2 regions of the Paenibacillus sp. MMO-177 genome follow, and region 1 is predicted to be linked to the other one. Evidence: predicted binding sites of a transcription regulator. Region 1 holds the regulator's gene; the other holds the start of a gene.
The links. Region 1 encodes LexA, which represses DNA repair genes until DNA is damaged. Its sites were predicted from a motif close to CGAACATATGTTCG; they were not measured.
Positions count from the first base shown of each region.

Region 2: WFK81_RS04140 (SPL family radical SAM protein) is a predicted target of LexA. The motif match lies at 5,996-6,009, and genes of this name have one in related genera.

Region 1 is NZ_JBBCUR010000003.1:136,115-144,101, forward strand. Features, by position in the region: gene metH (methionine synthase) at 1-192, opposite strand, end outside; gene WFK81_RS11745 (1,2-dihydroxy-3-keto-5-methylthiopentene dioxygenase) at 339-878, shown strand; gene WFK81_RS11750 (HAD family hydrolase) at 934-1,722, opposite strand; gene WFK81_RS11755 (hypothetical protein) at 1,750-2,259, opposite strand; gene WFK81_RS11760 (DUF896 domain-containing protein) at 2,338-2,526, opposite strand; gene WFK81_RS11765 (LysM peptidoglycan-binding domain-containing protein) at 2,678-3,040, opposite strand; gene lexA (transcriptional repressor LexA) at 3,210-3,830, shown strand; gene glnA (type I glutamate--ammonia ligase) at 4,188-5,516, opposite strand; gene WFK81_RS11780 (MerR family transcriptional regulator) at 5,605-6,015, opposite strand; gene WFK81_RS11785 (methionine gamma-lyase family protein) at 6,093-7,385, opposite strand; gene hflX (GTPase HflX) at 7,428-7,987, opposite strand, start outside.
Region 2 is NZ_JBBCUR010000001.1:935,158-943,144, reverse strand. Features, by position in the region: gene WFK81_RS04170 (hypothetical protein) at 1-764, shown strand, start outside; gene WFK81_RS04165 (aminoglycoside adenylyltransferase domain-containing protein) at 970-1,779, shown strand; gene WFK81_RS04160 (cell wall hydrolase) at 1,866-2,306, shown strand; gene WFK81_RS04155 (sugar phosphate isomerase/epimerase family protein) at 2,814-3,671, shown strand; gene WFK81_RS04150 (hypothetical protein) at 3,949-4,131, opposite strand; gene WFK81_RS04145 (ribonuclease J) at 4,198-5,877, opposite strand; gene WFK81_RS04140 (SPL family radical SAM protein) at 6,039-6,875, shown strand; gene WFK81_RS04135 (SGNH/GDSL hydrolase family protein) at 6,970-7,629, shown strand; gene WFK81_RS04130 (MMPL family transporter) at 7,710-7,987, opposite strand, start outside.

The sequences.
Region 1 (7,987 bases):
TTCCAGGTACTTCTCGTGGATCGTCGAAATAACATCCGGACGCGTTAATACGAGCATTTCGTTACAGCCGTCAAGCTCTTCTCCGCCAAAATCATCAGCAGTCAGATCCGCCTGCTGAATCATTGTTCCCATCGCTCCGTCAAGGATGAGTATCCGCTGCTGCATCAATTCTTGTATGGTCGGTTTCAACAAATTTCGTACACCCTTCCTCCGAAAATCATTAACAAATAGTGTAACAGAATAGCCGCACTCTGAAAAGGCAGTCCATCGACATTTGACTACATTTGCTATATAATTGGACTTATCAGTTAATTTCTATAGGGAAAGAGGGATTGAGAATGGCTGAAATCCGCATTCGCAATACTAATGAACGCATTTCTGGAGAACAGAACGTTCGTGAATTTTTAGACAAACAAGAAGTTCTTTATGAACATTGGGATGCAACTAAACTCCCTGCGCACCTTCAAGAGAAGTTTGTTCTTTCCGATGAAGAGAAAGCAGAAGTTCTGTCCACTTTCAATGCTGATATTACGGATCTTGCCGCTCGCCGCGGTTACAAAACTTGGGACATCATTACATTATCCGATGCCACTCCAAACCTTGATGAACTGTTGAAGAAATTCGAATCCGTTCATACCCATACAGAAGATGAAGTTCGCGCGATTACAGCCGGCAAAGGCATCTTTGTTATCAAAGGTACCGAAGAAGTTGGTTATTTCGATGTTGAACTCGAAGCAGGCGACGTTATCTCCGTTCCCGAGAGAATCCCTCACTTCTTTACTTTGATGGATAACCGCCAAATCGTAGCCGTACGTCTGTTTATCGAAACAGAAGGCTGGATTGCACATCCGTTCGAAGACCCTGCTTTCGTTAAATAAGTTTAAAAAAAGCCCCTCGTTCCATCTCCGATGGCGAGGGGCTTTGTCATGTCCACTATTGCTCGAGGAGCAAAAGCAGCTCTTCCAAATGAGCAATTTCGTGCGAAGGAATGATTTCGTCATTGCGCACCGCGCCATGACGGTTCACCCATACGGATGTCATGCCAACCGTATTCGCACCAAGAATATCGGTAGTCAGCTTGTCGCCGACCATAATGCCATGTTCCGGTTCGATCCCGAGCCGTTCCATCGCATGACGGAAGATGGAAGCGGCAGGCTTGCCCTCACCATACTCGCCGGAGATAATGATGTGATCAAAGTAAGGAGTAAGTTCAGGAACGCCGGCAAGCTTCTCGCGCTGCAGATCCGGGGATCCGTTTGTGAGCAGGAGCAGCTTATATTTTCCTTTGAGCGCATCCAGCACGCGGAACGTTTCATCATAGACAAGCGGACGTTTGCGGCGTTCTGCAGGGAACTGCTCTGCCAGCTTAGCGCCCAGCTCTTCGTTTTCAACGCCAAGTGCGCGCAGGCCGCGTGTCCAAGCTTCCTTGCGGTAGCCCGGCGCGAGCTGCTCCAGCTTGCGGAACTCTTCCTGCTCGCCTTCACGGAAATTCGCCCAGAGCCCTTCAAACGGGTTAATTCCGATCATCTTCGTGAACGGGAACGTCTCATAGGATTCATAAAGTGCACGAGCTTCTTTGCGCACGGCTTCTTCAAGCTGCTCCGGATCAACACCGGCAGCTTCCGCTCCGGCTTGGCATGTTGCTTCAAATGCTTCTTTTACGCTGCGGTCATCCCACAGCAGCGTATCGTCAAGATCAAATAGAACCGCTTGCTTCCCCATAATTCGCATAACTCTCCTACTCTTCTTCTATTTTTGTTCAAAGGGCAAATTGTGTGTTTTGGCGAAATCCTGCAGCCTTCTTCCGATCTCATCCGTTGGGTAACGGTTGAGCAGCCGCGAGAATACCCAGTTTGCGCCCTTTTGCTGCATAATGACAACAGCACCGTTTTGAACGCTGATCCCTTTAATGTTGGATACATGCAGCTGCTTGTCCCCCGTCATTTTGCGGGTCTGGATATAATCCTTGCCGATTGAAATGTACGGACGGCGCAAGAAGAAAATAAGCGCCAGGAAAATGTAGCAGCCGATTGTTACCCAGAACATAGACGTAGGCTCAAAGGACGGATCCGTAGTCACGAAAACCGTATACATACTGATCAGCAGAATAAGCACAATCGGGAATATGTAGTTGCGGCCGGTAAACCGGTCTACCTTGGGCGCTGTTGAAGTGCCGATCTGCGATACGCCATGCTTTTTACGCGCTTTGTTAATTTGGTTCGTATTTTTGCGCACTTTGCGCTCCCACGTTCGTGACAAGCTTATTCCTCCTATTGTATATTGCAGGCGCCGTTCATGGAACGGCGCCAACGCTAGCTATATGGTTGCATTACATGATTAATGAGCGACATCGTTTGGATCGCCGTCTACAATCTCGATGGAATCCAATTGCTGGCGGAAATTTCTTTTGAAATTTTCCAAGTATTTCTGGCGCAACACGGCACGTTCCGCAATTTCTTCGTCAGTCAAACCTACCGTTTTATTTTTACGGGATAATTCATTAATACGCGCGATGACTTCTTCCACTGCCTTCACCTCATTTGCTTGTTACTCAGCCTTCTTACCTATTTTGACTTTTATCGCGAGCAATTGTCAAGGCAATGATAGAAGAATAACAAAAGGACAGATAATTTCGAACATCCTGTGTCCGAATTACCTGTCCTTGCGTTTGAAATGGCTATTGAGGAATAATTAATACCTGCCCTGGCCGTAGCTCCACCGAGCTTAATTGGTTGCGTTCCTTAATTTTGTATATGTATTGTCTAATATCCTTGGAGCCCTCGGTAAAACGATCAGCAATCCCCCACAACGTATCTCCTGCCGTTACGATAACCGTCTGCTCACTCGCTGTAGCCTCTTGAATATGATCAGACGATGCATTCGTGCGCATCATGAGAAAGCTTGTAAAGAGAAGTACGAACACTGCAGCACACATAACAAGTTTAAAAGCATGGCGTTGAACATGTTGTCCCCGCGACTTGAACGATTTAGCAGTTTCTTCCTTATGGATACTTTTATAAAAAGACGGATTCATGATCATTATTATCGCTCCCCGAACGTTTGTTCTGTTTTCTTATGTCCTTAGAATAACACGAACAAATGTTTGTAGTCAACAAAAAATGCGAACTTTTGTTTTCAAGAACTTATGTTTGTACGAACTCCGGTTCTATGCTATAATTTTCTTCAAATATTATATTGGAGTGATTCACGTGTCTAAGATTTCGAACCGCCAACAGTCGATTCTTGAGTTTATTAAGAATGAGGTTCGGGACAAAGGATATCCGCCTTCTGTTCGCGAAATCGGCGAAGCGGTTGGCCTGGCGTCCAGCTCCACCGTTCACGGCCATCTGGATCGGCTTGAGAAGAAAGGCCTGATCAGACGAGATCCAACGAAACCTCGGGCGATCGAAATTTTGGATCAAGACGGTGTAGACGGCATTATCCTCCCCGCTGTGGCGCAGGTGCCTATCGTCGGCAAAGTAACGGCAGGCGTGCCGATTACCGCAACTGAGAATATTGAAGAGTACTTCCCGTTATCCGCGCACTTCGTAGGAGACGATGAAGTATTTATCCTGAATGTCATTGGCGACAGCATGATTGAAGCCGGTATACATAACGGCGACTATGTAATTGTCCGCCAGCAGCAGACCGCCAACAACGGCGATATCGTAGTAGCCATGACGGAAGATGACGAAGCGACGGTGAAGACCTTCTACAAAGAGAAGGATCATATCCGCCTCCAGCCTGAGAATTCTACCATGGAGCCGATCCGTTTGAACAATGTCACCATCCTAGGTAAAGTAGTTGGCTTGTTCCGTGATTTCCACTAACTTAATGACATAAAAGAGGCTGTTCCCGCTAATCCGATTTCGCATTCGGTTAGGGAGAACAGCCTCTTTTTTACCTGATTGTGGTATTATCAAATTACTTAATCTGTTTTGTGATAAGGTGGTTACCTTATTTGTAAGACTTCTGTTCCTCCTCTTTATCCCCTTCAATCTTATCGTCTAAATCATTCTTGCGAACGTTATTCCCGTAAGTCCCCCATCGTTATACAGAAGATAGATTTTAAATAGGGGGGCGAATGGGGGGCATTTTGTGGGCACTCCCCTCTGTCCACGAAAAAAACTAGAAATGCCCACAAAAGAAAAATCCCCGGACGCTTAGAGCGCCAAGGGATTTCCTTCTTAGTACAGCGTCAGATACTGATCGCGTTCCCATTGATGAACTTGTGTTTTATACATGTCCCATTCAATTTCTTTCAGTTCGTAGAAATGGGCAAGAGCATGTTCGCCAAGCGCATCGCAGATAACGTCGCTGCGGAGCATTTCGTCGAGCGCTTCCTTCAGGTCGGAAGGAAGGCTTGGCACGCCGGATTCCAGGCGCTCTTCTTCGGTCATGATGTAGATGTTGCGATCTACCGGTGCCGGAAGCGAAGTTTTGTTCTTGATGCCGTCGAGACCGGCTTTCAGCATTACGGCAAGAGCCAGGTAAGGGTTAGCAGCCGGATCCGGGTTACGCACCTCGATACGAGTGCTAAGACCGCGGGATGCCGGGATACGGATCATTGGCGAACGGTTGCTCGCCGACCAAGCTACGTAGCAAGGCGCTTCATAACCGGGAACCATCCGTTTGTACGAGTTGATCGTAGGGTTCGTGATAGCCGCCATCGCGCGCGCGTGCTCCAGAATACCCGCCATGTAGTATCGTGCGGTTTGGCTAAGGCCGAGACGATCCTTCTCGTCGTAAAATACGTTTGTGCTGCCTTGGAAGAGCGATTGGTGGCAGTGCATGCCGGAACCGTTCACGCCAAACAGCGGTTTCGGCATGAAGGTAGCATGAAGGCCATGCTGTCGGGCAATCGTCTTAACAACAAGCTTAAACGTTTGAATTTGGTCTGCGGCTTTGATCGCATCCGCATATTTGAAGTCGATTTCGTGCTGGCCGGGAGCTACCTCATGGTGGGATGCTTCAATCTCGAAGCCCATTTCCTCCAGCGTCAGTACGATTTCACGGCGGCAGTTCTCGCCCATGTCCATTGGCGCTAGGTCGAAATATCCGCCTTGGTCATTCAGCTCGGTAGTGGGCTCGCCTCGTTCGTCCGTCTTGAACAGGAAGAATTCCGGTTCCGGACCAACGTTCATCGCCGTAAAGCCCATTTCTTCCGCTTCTTGCAGCGCACGCTTCAGAATACCGCGCGGATCGCCTGCAAACGGAGTTCCGTCAGGCATATAAATATCGCAGATCAGACGGGCAACGCGGTCTTGCGCAACCCATGGGAATACAACCCAAGTATCCAGATCAGGGTATAAATACATGTCAGATTCTTCGATACGAACGTAACCTTCAATGGAAGATCCGTCAAACATCATCTTATTATCCAATGCTTTATCCAGCTGGCTAACCGGAATTTCTACGTTTTTGATCGTACCAAGCAAATCGGTAAATTGAAGACGGATGAATCGAACGTTCTGTTCCTCCGCAATGCGTTTAATATCCTCTTTTGTGTAGCTCACAGCATTCATCTCCTTCAAAAGAATTGTGAAGCAATTCTTACTTCGAAAGCATACGCTTTACCTTGTTCCATTCATTAACCGGGACATGCTAACGCTTGTTCAAGAAACGGGATAACTGCCCTTGAATAAGCGAAGCCTGGCCAGGACGTTTCTCCAGCAATTGCTGCTTGAGAAGGCGGTGCAGCTGCGCGTCGGACAGCTCCTTGCGCTTCACTTCAGATTGCTCGCTTACGATGGTTGCGTCGTCGGATTCTTTTGAAACCGGATTCATGACCTGCTTTATGCCGGCAATGTTTACGCCTTTTTCGATCAATGCCTTAATTTCCAATAACCGCTCTACGTCATTAAAAGAGAACAGTCGCTGGTTGCCCGCCGTTCTGGCGGGAACAATCAATTCATGCTGCTCATAATAACGAATTTGACGCGCCGTTAGATCCGTCAGCTTCATTACGATACCGATCGGAAATAAGGCCATGTTTCTACGAATATCGTCACCCATGTCGCATCAACCTTCCAGTCGCTCATTTATACTCATATCATAACGCCCTACCAAAAACGTGTCAAGGTGTGTTAGGTTTAATTACGTTTAATTGTGATAAGTCCGTTCTTTATGAGTCGACGTAACGCTGTGAGCACACCAAACTTCGCATGGGCAAACGTCAAACCGCCTTGCATATAAGCGATATAAGGCTCGCGGATCGGTGCATCGGCAGACAATTCAAGACTTCCGCCCTGAATAAAGGTTCCCGCCGCCATAATAACCGGATGCTCATAACCCGGCATGTCCCATGGCTCGGGCACAACATGCGAATCTACCGCGGCAGCCTGTTGAATGCCTTGTACAAAGGCAATGAGCTGCTCCGCTCCGCCGAATCGGACAGCCTGTATTAGGTCTGTACGCGGCTCGGACCAATGAGGTTTCGTCTCAAAGCCAAGCTGCTCGAACATCGCCGAAGCAAATACGCTTCCTTTAACGGCTTGTCCAACCAGATGCGGCGCCAGAAACAAGCCCTGATAAATACCTCGCAGCGTGTCCAGCATCGCGCCGACTTCGCCGCCGATGCCAGGAGCTGTGAGACGGAAAGCAGCTTGCTCGACAGCAGCCGCGGTGCCAACGATATATCCTCCGGTCGAAGCAAGACCGCCTCCCGGATTTTTAATAAGCGAGCCCGCCATAAGATCCACCCCAACCTGGGTTGGCTCGCGAAGCTCGGTAAATTCCCCGTAGCAGTTATCGACAAAAACAAGCACATCCGGCTTGATCTGCTTCACGCGCTGAACCATATCGCCAATCTCGGCAACGGTAAAAGACGCTCTCCAGCTGTAGCCCCTCGAACGCTGAATGCCGATGACTCTCGTCCGCTCGTTTATGCTTCCTTCAATTGCGGCCCAATCGAGACTTCCGTCCTCGTTCAGGTCCACTTCGTTATAACGAACTCCCCAGTCTTGCAGGGAACCCGTACCGTCTCCAGGCTTGCCGATCACCTTGTGCAGCGTATCGTAGGGTTTGCCGGTTATGTACAGCAGTTCATCGCCCGGCCGGAGCACGCCAAATAACGCGCACCCGATGGTGTGCGTGCCGGATACGAAATGCGGCCGCACCAGAGCGGCTTCTGCTCCAAACACATCCGCATACACCAGATCAAGCACCTCACGCCCGCGGTCATTGTAGCCATAACCCGTCGAGCCGGTGAAATGAAAATCGCTGACCTGATGCCGTTGAAAAGCACGGATCACCTTCCACTGATTTTTTTCGGCAATGCGGTCAATGGAGCGAAGCTGGCCAGCAGCCAGCTCCTCCGCTTCATCCGCTAATTTCTCAAGTTCATTCCAAATGGATTCATAATCTTCTTGCTGTTGGTAACTCATGCTAAGCCTGTCTCTCCCTTAAGTTAACGTAACCCAATTCTATTATTCAATGTACGGCTGAAGCTTATAACCGTTTTGTTCATAAGCCTGACGGCTTACTTCCACGGTCAGACGCAAAGATTCGCCGTCCTCGCTCACTTCGTTGCCGACGACTTCACCGCTGCGGTAAGCAAGCGCAATCAGGTCGCCCCGATCGGCCGGCAGGGCAAATGTAACCGTGTCACCGGTCAATTTATCCTGGATTTTATTCCGCAACAGCTCGAGATCGTCTTTTTGAAAAGCGCTGATTACAAGCGTATCAACGCCCGGAGTCGGCAATTCCACATGATTTTCTCCACAGAGGTCTTTTTTATTATAGATCGTTAAGCTAGGTGTTCCCGCCGCTCCAAGATCGCCAAGAATTTGCTCTACGACGGACATCTGCTCCTCGCGCATAGGCGAGCTGCCGTCAACGACATGGAGCACCAAATCGGCCTCAAGCACTTCCTCAAGCGTCGCGCGGAATGCGGCAACAAGGTCATGCGGCAAGTTCTGAATAAAACCGACCGTATCCGTCAGAACAATCTCGCGGCCGTTTGGCAGCTCCATTGTGCGTGAGGTCG
Region 2 (7,987 bases), on a different contig from region 1:
CTTATCGGGAAAAGCATGAAACGGAAGCGGTAGAGAAGGAGCTTCATATTCATTTAAACGGGTTATTTGGCGAAAGACGGAACATGGACCATGAGGAAAAAACGGAGTTGTCCAGCAGACTGGCCTCATTTCAAAAAACGTGGCTGGAAGAGCAGATCATTAAACATAAGATTAGCCAGGATACTATTCCGGGTATCGACGATGAAATGAAACGCCGTTTAAGAACGAACGGAATTCGAACGCCTGCCGATTTTATGGACATTACGATCAATCAGTCCTATGGCCGCAAACAAATCGATAGGGCATATTTGATTTTAAAAAACGGTGGTTCGGTTCATATAGGCATGAGCCGATCTCAAGCGAAGGCGCTGGTCGACTGGAAAATAAAAATCGAACGCAGGTATCGATCTAAAATTCCCGCAGTCCTTCCTCGCAGCGAAATCTCCGCCATAGCGTTCAAGTATAAGGATCGGAAGTCAAAATTAACCGAGACCGAACAAACGTATAAAACCGCAGCGCAGGAGAAGCTAAATGTGATCAAACAGGCTCATCATCCTGAGCTGGATTCCTTAACAAAGGAATTGGAGGCTGCCAGAATCCGGCTTGAGACCGAGCTTCATAACTTTGACAGGCAGATCGATGAACGAAGTAAACGCCACTCAGAGAAACTGGAGGAATATCGCGACCTAAACAAACGAATGGCATCGTACATGGATGTTCATTTTTTAAGGTATGTAAAGCAAGTATTCCTGTTTCGAGAGTAAATTACCATCATCCTGAGACAACATCCCCTGCCGGAAGCCGGGAGGGGATTTTTTTTGGTCAACGGCAGCTGCTCCTGCTCTTTCTGCTATTAAAGGTAAACAATAAATTTAAATATTTGTTATTACCATATTTAGGATGAAGTCATGTTATTATCAATTAGAGAATATGAAATGAACGAATTATAAAGTCAGGAGTTGTTATCTTTTGAGCGGATATAACTGGGGGAATTGCCCTTCGGAAATAAAGAAGCAGATCATTATGGTAACGGATTTTTTATCACACGCGTTGGGTGAAAACTTGATAGGGATTTACCTTCACGGTTCAATGTGTTTAGGCAGCTTTCAGCCTTCCCGCAGTGATTTAGATATTATGGTTATAACTCAAACCTCCATAAATGCGTCTCAACGTTTTCATTTAATGAATGGATTCTTGGCTCTACATAAAAAACCATCACCAATAGAGTTAAGTGTTTTGTGTATCTCTGACCTTAATCCATGGAGGCATCCCACTCCTTACGAGTTTCACTTTAGCGAGTATTGGCGACCTAAATTTGAGGTTATAGCCCGTGAGAATGATTTGGCATTCTGGGATTTTAAGGAGGTCTGCACGGACGGCGATATCGCATGTCACGTAACTTTAATTAACCAAAGCGGTATTTGTATTTACGGACGAGCCATAAACGAGGTATTTCCTCCTGTACCTGAAGAGCATTTCTGGGATTCCATTTATTGGGGTATAGATTATTTCAGCAAACTGGAGGGGGAGCTTCTCGTTACAGGAATCCTCACACTCCTTAGAATCTGGTCTTATAAAGAAAACAAAGCGATATATTCAAAGGAAGAAGCCGGCAGGTGGGGCATTGATTTAGTTCCTTCGCAGTACCGTCATATCGTTGAAAATGCAATTGAAATACATAATGACCAAGCCCAAATAAAAAACTTTTTACCGTCTGACTTAGATCGTTTAAGGAATTATATTATCAATCAAATCAATGAACCGTCAGCGAGTAACTGAGATACGGTAATATCGCTCCCTTGGCCGAGTAACACTTCCGCTTCGCCTATAATATGATGAGTCTAGAAAGCTAAAGAGGTGAGTCAATGGCAGTCGTAAAAGCCAGGAGTCGGGATATTGATATGTTGGCAAGGTTGCTTCGAGCTGAAGCCGAGACCGAAGGCGAAATGGGCATGCTCCTTGTTGGAAATGTTGGCATTAACCGTATAAGAGGAAATTGCTCCGATTTTAAAAACATCCGGACAATTCCCCAAATGATCGAGCAGCCGCATGCTTTCGAAGCGTTGCAGCATAGTTTGTACTATCAAGGCGCAAGAGACAGGGAACGTCGTCTGGCGCAACGGTCCGTGAATGGGGAGCGGAATTGGCCGGCCGAATTCTCCCTATGGTATTTCCGCCCGGGATCTTTTGAAAATCCCGGACCATGTCCGCCAACTTGGTATGATCAGCCGCTCGTAGGACGCTGGAAGAAGCACTGCTTTTATCAACCGACCGTGCAGGAATGCGAAAATATTTATAATACGTAAATTAAAAAGCGAGCTCCGTCCCTTGAAGGACGGAGCTTTTTGTTTCACTTGGTATGTCCTGTGGAAAGAGCCGTCCGGGTTTGGTTCTGCAGCAGCGGCTTGTAGGTGCTGCAGAACCCAGCGGCGTGCTGGACGCTGCCGATATAGACCCAACCGGTTGTCATAATGAGATCCCCCTCTCTGCGAATATGGATAATTTTGCAGTGCATGCAAAAAAAAGAATCAGCATGAATTAACAATCTTTTAACCACCTTGTTCAATTTATCTACAGAACTATAACATAATCCGTTTGCGCTGGAATGGGGTTAGATTTAGGAGTGTGGTAGAGAAAATCAAGATGTTAGGGAGATATATTCTCGGCTTAGCATAGGCAAATCTTTTTTGGCGTGAGCCGCAATCCTCCGTATCCGCATTATCCAAACCGTGATATTATTCTGATAGATAGGCAGGTTTGCTTGGCAATAACGCGAATTAAGGAGTCAGCCACACTTGAAGGGAGATTCGATAATGAAATTTGGGATCAGCACCTATAGCTACTATCAAGCGCTTCAATCAGGGGAGATGGACGTTCTTGACGTAATTGCCGCGATTGCTGAAATTGGCGGAGAGCATGTTGAAATTGTGCCGCTTGGCTTCAATTTGACGGAGAATCCGGAATTAATTGAAGCGATCCGCCGTAAAGCGGACGAGGTGGGCATTGAAATCTCCAATTATTTGATAGGCGCCAATTTTGCCGGCAAAAGCGAAGCGGAATACGAGCAAGAGATTGAGCGTGTTATGCGGGAAGTGGACATTGCAGCGAAGCTTGGCGTGAGGCTGATGCGCCATGATGTGGCATCGTCGCCGGATACGTCGATCCGTAATTTCAATAACGAGCTTCCCAAGCTCGCAGAGGCTTGCCGCCGAATCGCCGATTATGCGGCAACGAAGGGAATTACAACAACGGTTGAAAATCACGGTTATTTCCTTCAAGCCAGCGATCGTGTCCAGGCGCTCTTGCATGCAACGGACCGGGACAATTTCAGAACAACCCTGGACGTCGGCAACTTTGTCTGCGTGGACGAGAATCCGGTTGTTGGCGTCTCCAATAACATTGATTATGCGGCTATGGTGCACGTTAAGGATTTCTATGTGCGTCATCCCGAAAGCGACCTTGGAGATGGCTGGTTCCGTTCGGCCCGCGGCAATTACTTGCGTGGGGCTATCGTAGGCCAAGGAGATATCGATATGCGCCGGGTGCTTGGCATTGTGAAGCAATCCGGCTATGACGGCTATATTTCCGTTGAGTTCGAAGGCTTGGAGCCATGCCGTTTTGGCGTGCAGCAGGGCCTAAATCAATTGAAGAAGATCTGGCAATCGCTGTAATAACGTGAGAGCTAATCATCATTTAAACAAGGGCGCGGCATGTCTGCTGTTCCTTTTTTGTTATTCTCGACTAGAGAATTTGTGAAATCTGAAGTAATTTTGTTACCCGCTATTCGGATTTAACATATGGAGTGTATAATCGACAATTGAGTCGAGTTCATCGGGAACGGTCGTATCCGTTACTTTTACCGTGGAGTGAGACTACTGATCGGGATAAAAAAGAGTATTTGATCGTGAAAGATCAAATACTCTTTTTGCCTATGTTCCTAAACAACGTTTACTCGTTATGCGTATCCACGATTTCTTCCATCACGGAGGAAGGCTCTTGACTGGCTGCAAGCACCTCTTGGTCGGTTTGGTTAGTGCCCTGGATTTGTTCGGCAGCTTGCGCTTGACGGTTTAATTGTTTCTCCACTTGTCCGATTCCATGGGCCCCTTGATGGCCACGGCTTGATGTCATAGGTTTCTCCACCTTTCTTGTTTGTCGTGCAACCGTTATATTCATCGGCCTGAATAGTATATCCAGCTATACCAGAATAATGATCGGAAGAATCATCGGTCTGCGTTTTGTTTTGGCGTACAGGAATTTTCCGACCGACTCTTTCAGGGTTTGCTTGTACAGATTCCATGGCTTATGGAGCTTGTTCTCCTTCTCCAGAAGCTGTTCCATTTCATTTAGCGTGATCCGGTGTACCTCCTCCATCAGACCTTCCGACTCCTTCACGAATACGAAACCGCGGGAGATGATGTCCGGTCCCGACACAATCTTATTGTCGCTCTTCCCGATTGTAACAACAATAATAAGGATGCCGTCGGCAGACAGCACCTTGCGGTCGCGCAGCACCACGTTGCCTACATCGCCGATCCCAAGCCCGTCGACATAGGTATCTCCGTTCGTGACGCTTCTTTCCTGGAAAGCCTCCGAGCCGGCAAAATCCACGACATCGCCGTTATTCAAAATAAAGATATTGCTTGCTTTAACCCCCACGGATTCGGCTAATTCTCGATGCAGATGCAGCATCCGGTATTCGCCGTGTATGGGAATGAAGTATTGCGGCTTCATGAGCGTGAGCATCAGCTTCAGCTCTTCCTGGCTGGCATGTCCGGATACATGCATGCCGGTGCTTGAGCCGGAGCCGTAAATGACTTTGGCTTTCCTCTCGAACAGGTTGTCTACGATTCGGGCGACATTCCGCTCGTTCCCCGGAATAGGGGAGGAGGCAAAAATAACGGTGTCGCCGGGATGAACGGCGATCTGCCGATGATTGCCGCTGGCAATGCGCCCTAACGCCGCCATGGGCTCGCCTTGACTGCCCGTGCACATCACGGTGATTTCGTTTCGTTTGTATTTATTGACCTCGGCGATGTCCACCAGCATATTTGAAGGCATATTGAGGTAACCCAAAGTGGAAGCGATCTCCACGACATTAACCATGCTTCTGCCGGCCAGGGCAATTTTGCGGTCCGTTTTGACCGAGGCGTCAATAATTTGCTGAAGCCGATGGACATTGGATGCAAACGTCGTTATAAAAATCATGCCGTCGGCATTATAAAAGGCCTCCTGAATATTTGCCCCAACCAGGCGTTCGGAAGGGGTGAAGCCCGGACGTTCCGCATTGGTGCTTTCGGATAACAGCGCTAACACGCCGTTTTTTCCGATCTCCGCCATTTTGTGAATATCGGCATATTGATTATTGACCGGAGTAAGGTCGAATTTGAAATCCCCGGTATGGACAACCGTTCCTTGGGGAGTATGAAATACGACGCCGAGGCAATCCGGAATACTGTGGTTGGTGCTGAAAAAGCTGACGGGAACCTTGCCCAAGGTAATCTCGGACTGCGGTTCAATCTGATGCAGGGTTGTCGAGCCAAGCAGGCCATGCTCCTTCAGCTTTCCTTTGATGAGACCAAGCGTCAGCCTTGTTGCATAAATAGGCATATTCAATTGTTTGATAATATACGGGATTCCGCCAATATGATCTTCATGGCCATGCGTCACGACAAGGCCCCGGACTTTGTCCTCGTTTTCGATGAGATACGTAATATCCGGTATAATCACATCAATGCCAAGCAGGCTTTCATCCGGGAATTTCGATCCGCAGTCCACAACGACGAGATCATCGCCGCATTCAATAACATACATGTTTTTTCCGATTTCATTAACCCCGCCAAGAGGGATAACCGACAATTTATGATTTGCCGCCATGAACCATCCGCCTATCCATAAATGTTTTTTTTCCTCATTTGGTTGGTTTTCCCGTTCTTTAGAGTCATTATTCTCGAAGAGATTGATTAAAAACGGAAGTTTAGTTATGATAATAAACGGAACGTTTGTTCTTGTTTTAGTTGTCTAGAGAGGGGGTTGCCATGGCCATCGAAATCAGAGATATCGTATCCAAGAGTATCCTAAGCGAAGCGAAGGGTTATCTCGATATAGGCTTTACCCATTCCCTTAATCCATATAGCGGGTGCTCGTTTGCCTGCAAATACTGTTATGTGAGAGAGATGCCCATCCAGAAGTTCAAGCAGATTCCATGGGGAGAATGGGTGGACATGAAGACAAATGCCGCGGACCTTTACCGGAATGAAGTGAACAAACTGCGCCGGAAAAATAAGCCGATTCATATCTTTATGTCTTCGGCAACGGATCCTTATCAGCCGATCGAACGGGAAGCGGGGATTACAAGGCGGATTTTGCAGGAAATGCTGGAGGCTCCTCCCGATCTGCTTCAGATTCAGACGCGAAGCCCGCTTATTAGGAAGGACCTCGATCTTATCGTGCAGCTCAAGGATAAATGCGAGGTTCTTGTATCGATGACGGTAGAGACGGACCGCGAGGATATGAAGCGGCTCTTTGCGCCCTATGCACCGGGTATCAAGCTGCGGCTGAAGGCTCTTAAAGAGATGCATGATGCTGGAATTATGACGCAGGCTGCGATCTCTCCGGTGCTGCCGTTTACGCCGGATTTTCCAAAGGTACTGGAAGGAATAGCGGACCGGATCTGGATTGATACGCTTACGATCGGGGATGGCTCCATGGGGAGAAGATCCAAGCGATTAGGCATGCCTCAGCTTTTTGACGACCACAACCTGACGGATTGGTACCGGAGCGATATTCATAACAGGGTGGAGACGTACTTTCGGTCGTTCTATCCAGGCGAGATGATCCATGTGTCGAAGAGCGAAGCTTTTCCGCTGAATTAAGCATGAATTTCGGTAGCCCTTTTTCGGATTTTTGGTATGATGAATGTGGTAGATTCTTCAATTAACTAATTGTTCGGAAGAGGGGGCCATATCAATGTTGTTAGGGCAAAATTCGAAGCTGGTCATGATCGGAGACTCCATTACGGATTGCGAACGGGCTAGACCTAGGGGAGAAGGGCTGTTTGGCGCAATCGGAAAAGGTTACGTGTCGCTGGTGGATGCGCTGCTGACCGCAGCTTATCCGGAGCTTGGCATTCGCGTGGTAAACATGGGGATAAGCGGCAATAACGTCCGGGATTTGACGGATCGCTGGCAGACGGATGTCCTTGATCTTCAGCCCGACTGGCTGTCTATTATGATCGGGACTAACGATGTATGGAGACAATATGATTTGCCCGCTCAGACCGAGCAGCATGTCTACATAGACGAATACGAAGCGAAGCTGGAGGCTTTGGTGGAACGTACGAGACCATCGCTGCAGGGACTTGTGTTAATGACTCCGTTCTATCTTGAGGCGAATGAAGCGGATCCAATGCGCAGAACGATGGATCAATACGGTCGGGTTGTCCAAAAGATAGCGTCCAAGTATGAAGCTCGTTTCGTGGATACGCAGGCAGCGTTCAACAAGGTTCTAGGGTCTATTTATCCGGCAACTCTCGCTTGGGACCGGGTTCATCCAAATATGTCGGGTCATGCGGTGCTTGCCCGGGCCTTTCTGCAAGCGATTGAATACGATTACAACCGCGGGTTGTAGGACCGCTTGATGTAACCGATGATAACAGTGAAATAAAGGAAAGGACCGCTGCTGGCAGCGGTCCTTTCTTGTTGTTATTTTTAATGAGCCCGGCTTGGTTTAGCCTTTTTTAATTCCTTATGGCCATTCGGATTCGAAGATTTGTTAAGCTCCGCAATCAGCTTGTCGCCTTCTACATCAAGGTTTGGAAGAATGCGGTCCAGCCATTTCGGCATGCCCCATGCTTTGTTGCCAAACACAGCCATAATAGCCGGAACAAGCGCCATGCGGACGAAGAAAGCGTCAATAAGAATACCGATGGTGAGAGCAAAGCCGATTTGCTTCAGCATGATGTCCTCGGTCAGAATGAATCCGGCGA